Regions from separate parts of the Thermobifida halotolerans genome, predicted to be linked through region 1. Evidence: predicted binding sites of a transcription regulator. Region 1 holds the regulator's gene; the other holds the start of a gene.

What was found. The regulator LexA, encoded in region 1, represses DNA repair genes until DNA is damaged. The targets are predictions, from matches to a motif close to TCGAACANNTGTTCGA.
Region 2: a site for LexA is predicted at 910-925, ahead of NI17_RS16935 (DUF6504 family protein). Genes of this name have one in related genera too.

What each region holds. Positions count from the first base shown of each region.
Region 1 is NZ_CP063196.1:2,983,786-2,986,706, forward strand. Features, by position in the region: gene nrdR (transcriptional regulator NrdR) at 51-512, opposite strand; gene NI17_RS13370 (LysM peptidoglycan-binding domain-containing protein) at 735-1,289, opposite strand; gene lexA (transcriptional repressor LexA) at 1,545-2,315, shown strand; gene NI17_RS13380 (hypothetical protein) at 2,693-2,921, opposite strand, start outside.
Region 2 is NZ_CP063196.1:3,777,369-3,780,289, reverse strand. Features, by position in the region: gene NI17_RS16940 (YigZ family protein) at 1-630, shown strand; gene NI17_RS16935 (DUF6504 family protein) at 649-897, opposite strand; gene NI17_RS16930 (TetR/AcrR family transcriptional regulator) at 1,170-1,772, shown strand; gene NI17_RS16925 (DivIVA domain-containing protein) at 1,800-2,435, opposite strand; gene NI17_RS16920 (N-acetylmuramoyl-L-alanine amidase) at 2,555-2,921, opposite strand, start outside.

The DNA.
Region 1 (2,921 bases):
CGCCGCTCTGTGGTTCTGGGCCGGTGGGACGCCGTGACGGCGTCGGTGGGTCATCCCTGCGAGGTGGTGCGCTCGGCGCGCAACTCCGCGATCTCGTGTTCGAAGTCCTCCAGGGACTCGAAGCTGCGGTAGACGCTCGCGAAGCGCAGGTAGGCGACCTCGTCGAGTTCACGCAGCGGCCCCAGGATGGCCAGTCCGATCTCGTGGGAGGGGACTTCGGCGGCTCCGCGGCCGCGGATGGCCTCCTCGACGCGCTGCCCGAGAACCGCGAGGGCGTCCTCGCTGACGGGGCGCCCCTGGCAGGCGCGTCGGACTCCGGCGATGATCTTGCCGCGGGAGAACGGTTCGGTGACTCCCGACCGCTTGGCGACCATGAGCAGCACGGTCTCCTGGGTGGTGAACCGCTTCTCGCAGGCCGGGCAGGAGCGACGGCGCCGGATCGCCGCGCCTTCCTCGGCGGCGCGGCTGTCGATCACCCGGGTGTCCTGGTTCTGGCAGAAGGGGCAGCGCACCGTCGCTCATCCTTCCCAGGTCATCACCGGAAAAACACAAATTGTGGATGCTCTCACCCACACAGGCACCAGATGTAGTGGTGGTTAACCTACGGCTTCGGCGATCCCGCACGCAACTCGGGCGGGGGCCGCTCGGCGTGTCGCAGACAGGGAGCGGACGGGCCTCCGGCGGGTCGTGGTGGTGGTTCCGCCGGGCTGCTCCGCGGTGAGCTGCGGGAACGCTCAGGGGGAGGGAAGTACGAGTTCCTGGCCGGGTTCGAGCACCGGTCCGGAGAGTCCGTTGATCTCGACGATCTCGTCCACGGTCTTGCGCGGGTCCTCCGAGGGCCGCGCCCGCTCGGCGATCTCCCAGAGCGTGTCCCCCTCGTCGACGACGACGGTGGGGGGCTGCTCGGGCAGGTGGAAGAAGTTCTCGGTGGAGGCGTCGGCGCTGGAGGCGCCCAGGGTCACGGCGATCAGGGAGAGGAGGCCGACCCCCGCCACGGCGGCCGCTCCGAGGAGGGAGAACAGGACCACCCTGCCGCGTCTGGTCAGCCGGGGCGGGCCGCCGGGGGCGGGACGGGCGGCCCTGTCGCGGCCGGGGGAGCCCAGTTCGGGAAGGTCGTCCAGCGCCCGGGGCGCCGACGCGGGGGCGTCCCATTCGGGGATCTCGCGGGACCAGTCGTAGAGGTTCGCCCCGGAACCGGCACGGGTGCGCGCAGCGCCTCCCGTGGAGCGGCGGGAGGAACGGCCGACTGCGGGTGGCGTGGAGGTGGGCGGCAGAGCGGATTCGGACATGGTCTTCCCCTTCGGGCCTCCGTCCGCTAGAACTGGCGTTCGATTACTACCGCATTCCGGGAAATTTTTCAGCACCATCTCGAACGTTTGTTTGATATTGCTTTGTGCAGGGACTAACGTGGAGTGTGTTTCGCTCCGGTAGAGCGCCGGTGTCGGTCATGTCACACCGCCGCACTCGACACTCGGAACGAGCACCGATGTCACAGCCAGCCGACAGTCCACGACCGAGGACACCGACCGCCGAGGAGGCCGGACGTGCCGGAGGAGAACCACGGAGCGCAGAAACCTCGCGCGGAGGAGAAGTCTTCCGTCTCCGCACTCCGCCCAGTCCGCACGGAGCCCGATTCCGCTCAGACCTCCGCAAAGGAGGCGGACGCCGCTCCGACACTCACCGACCGCCAGCGAAGTGTCCTGAACGTCATCCACCGCTACGTGCGTGAGCGCGGATACCCGCCGTCCATCCGGGAGATCGGTGACGCGGTGGGACTGTCCAGCCCCTCAAGTGTCGCGCACCAGTTGAAGGTGTTGCAACGCAAGGGCTACCTCCACCGCGACCAGAATCGCCCAAGGGCCGTGGAAATTCGCATTCCGGGCCAATCCCCCGTGCGTTCCCAGAACGAACTCGGCGACGTGCCGGGCGCGGACTCCCCCGGCACGGTCGACATCCCGCTTCTGGGGCGCATCGCAGCAGGTGGTCCGATCCTGGCCGAGGAGTACGTCGAGGACGTCCTCAACCTGCCCCGCCAGCTTGTCGGCGAGGGAGCGCTGTTCATGCTCACCGTCGTGGGCGACTCGATGGTCGACGCCGCCATCACCGATGGTGACCTGGTGGTTGTCCGGCAGCAGCCCGACGCCAACAACGGTGACATCGTGGCCGCGCTGCTGGGCGACGAGGCCACGGTCAAGGTCTTCAAGCGTGACGGAGAACACGTCTGGCTGCTGCCCCGTAACAGCGCCTACGAGCCGATCAACGGCGATTCCGCGACCATCCTGGGCAAGGTCGTCACCGTGCTCCGCAAGGTATAACGACTTCGCTTCGGTTCGGTACGGTCCCGTGATCCGCACCGGAAACGGCGGCCTGAACCCCCGTCTCGTGGCGTCGCCGCCGGGAAGCCAGGAGCACGGCGAGGCCTTCCGGGAGTCCGGGGCGGGCCGCCACCGGTCGGCGGAACAGTGACCGGCGCGCGCAGCGCCCCGCCGCCGCGGACAGTCCGACAAAGAGCAATCCCGCACCACGGGTCCCGAGCCCGTGGTGCGGGATTGCTCTCACTGCGCGGGAGGAGACGCGGCCGGATCGGTCGCCTCGCGCGTCGGCCCGCTCCGCCGCCGACTTCCCTCGGGTGCGGCTCCCCGCAGCGGTGTCCCAACTCCGGTCCGGAACGCGGCCCCGGACCGGAGGAGGACTACCGGTAGTCGCCCTGCGCGATCACGTCCAGGGTGGCGCGGGCCAGGTTCTCGGCCTCCTCGATCGCCTTGGTCTCGGGCAGCGGCCTCCCTCCGCTCATCTCGTCGTAGCAGGAGGCGAGGGAGAGGTTCTCCAGGTAGGTGGCCACACATCCGACCTCGTTCTCGGTGTCGTACCAGGACACGGCGCCGTCCCCGAGCCCGGTGACCGTCTCCGTGGAGTAGTCG
Region 2 (2,921 bases), 790 kb from region 1:
ATGAGAACGATCAGACGAGGCGGCGAGCACCGGATCGACGTCAGGAAGTCCCGGTTCATCTGCGCGCTCGCGCGGGTCGCGGACGAGGACGAGGCGCGGGCGTTCATCGCGCGGCGGCGCAGGCAGCACTGGAACGCCACCCACAACTGCACCGCCTACGTGGTGGGCGGGGACGGCGGGGTGCAGCGTTCCAGCGACGACGGGGAGCCCGCCGGGACGGCCGGGATTCCCATGCTGGAGGTGCTGCGCCACCGCGGCCTCACCGACACCGTCGCGGTGGTGACCCGCTACTTCGGCGGGGTCAAACTCGGTGCGGGCGGACTGGTCCGGGCCTACGGCAGCGCGGTGTCGGCGGCGGTCGACGCGGTGGGGGTGCTGGAGCGGCGCTCGCTGCCGGTGATGACGGTGTTGGCCGACTACCAGCAGGCCGGGCGGCTGGAGAGCGACCTGCGGGAGTCGCGGCACCGGGTGTTGGACGTGCGTTACGGGGCCGACGTCCGGTTGGACGTCGCGCTGGACGGGGCCGACCCGGCGGAGTTCGCGGCGTGGGTCGCCGAGATCACCGCCGGGCGGGCCGTCTGCGAGCCGCAGGGAGTGACGACCGTGGAGGTCGAGGTCGGCGCGGACTGATCCGCGCGCCGGCCGTGGTCAGTGCCACAGCCGCCGCATCGTCCAGTGGTTGGTCGCGGTGTCCAGAACGATGTCGGCGATCCCGTGGCCGTGGTCGGACTCCGCCGCCACCCGGACCAGCCGCACCTCGGCGGGAGCGGTGGGGCTCGTGCCGCGCCAGGTGCCGATGACCCGGCGCACGCGGTAGAGGGTGCCGCGCCACGAGAACAGGGCGGGGGCGTCGTCGGTGGTGGAACGGACGTCGATCTGTTCGTTGTAGAGACTCACCCGCGCACCATATCGAACAAGAGTTCGGATTCGGTGCTCTTCGGGGGCGCGTCGGAGTTTCCGTCCCGAGGGGACGGTTCACACCGTCGGCTCCGACGATAGCGGGAATTTGCCTACCGCCGGGTCGCCGTTATCGTCGGGATGCGCTGTCCCGGTGGGATGAGATCCGCAACATACTGGTTGGTATGCCCGGTGGCCTATGCTTGGAACGTTCACATCCGGGGAGCGACGGCGCCGCGGACCACGCGGCGGAACGCGAGAGGCAGGGGAACATGACGCAGCCAGCCGAGCCCAAGACGGTATCCCCCTCGGTGCCGGACCGTCTCCTGGCCGAAGCCACCCGCCTGTTCGCCCAGCACGGCTTCGACCGGGTCTCGGTCCAGGAGCTGGTCGAGGCGGCCGGGGTCACCAAGGGCGCGATGTACCACTACTTCACCTCCAAGGACGACCTGCTCTTCGCGGTCTACCAGCGCGTCCTGGACATGCAGATGAGCCGGCTGGTCCAGATCGTCGAGGGTGGGGGCGGCGTCGCCGAGCGCCTGCACGCCGCCGCTTCCGACGTCGTGCAGACCACGGTGGACAACCTCGACGACACGGTCATCTTCTTCCGCTCGCTGCACATGCTCTCCCCGGGCCGCCAGAGCGAGGTGCGCAAGGAGCGCCGCAGGTACCACGAGCTGTTCCGGTCGCTGATCGAGGAGGGGATGCGCGAAGGCGTCTTCCACGAGAAGGTCCCGGCGGACATCGTGGTCAACTACTTCTTCGGCTCGATCCACCACCTGGGCATGTGGTACCGCGCCGACGGCGAACTGGACGGCGCCCAGTTGGGCGGCTACTACGCCGACCTGCTGCTGGCGAGCCTGCGGGCCGGTTGACGGGAGCCGCTCTCCGGACGCGGCCGGTCAGTGCAGCCCGTAGCGCTCCAGTTCGTCGGCGATCTCGTCGAGGAACGCGTCCACCTCGGTCTCCACGTAACCGGAGCGCAGTCGGGTACTGGAGAACTGCACCTCACGCACCTGTGACGCGGTCAGGGGGGCCTCGGTCGGCTGTCCGTTCACCAGCGCGGCGATGGTGGCCTCGGCGCGGTCGAGGAAGGCGTCCACCTCCTCCTCCGAGTAGCCGACACGCAGTCGGGTGGTGTTGAAGCCCTTGTTGCGGATGTCCTCGGGACGCATCCGGGAGGAGACGGGCGCGCGTGGGCGGGGGGCGGCGGTCCGCCGGAAGTACTCGGCGCTGTGCTTGCCCGCCCGCAACTGCTGCGAGTACAACCCCAGTCCCCGCAGTGTCTCGGCGACCTCGTCGAGGAAGGCGTCCACCTCCTCCTCGTCGTAGCCCGGCCGCATCACGGTGGTCCGGAACTGGGACCGCATCACGTCGGAGGCGGTGATGACCTTCGAGGGGCGGGTGCCCTGTTCGAGCGCTCTGAGGGTCTCCTCCACCCTCCGCAGCAGGGCGTCGACGTCCTCCTGGACGTATCCCAGGCGCAGACGTGAGGTGCTGAACCGCTTGTCGCGCACATCACCGGAAGTCAGTGGCATAGCAATATTGTGCCGACTGAGCGTGAGCGGTACCACACCGTCCGGGTTCGGGAGTGTCCCGCCGTGCGCGCCTCCGTGCCGTGCGCCGCCACGGTCCTCCCGGTCGTCGGGAGCGCGGATCAGTCCAGGAACCGGGTCAGGCCCGCGGCGATGCCGTCGGCGGCGAGTGCGCGCCACTCGGGGTCCCGGAGTCTCTCCGCGTCGTCGGGGTTGCGCATGTTGCCGACCTCCAGGAAGACCTTGGGGACGGTCGACAGGTTCAGCCCGCCCAGGTCGGTGCGCACGTCGATGCCCTCCTCACCCAGGTAGTCGGAGTAGGGGTGGTCGGTCGCGGCGTGGAACTCGTCACGCAGCGCCTCGCCCAACTCGTAGGAGGGCTCCAGGATGGGCTCGGTGAAGCCGGACACCTCGCCGGGGACGATCACGTGGAAGCCCCGGGAGTCCGGAGCGGCCCCGTCGGCGTGAATGGAGACCGCCGCGTCGGCC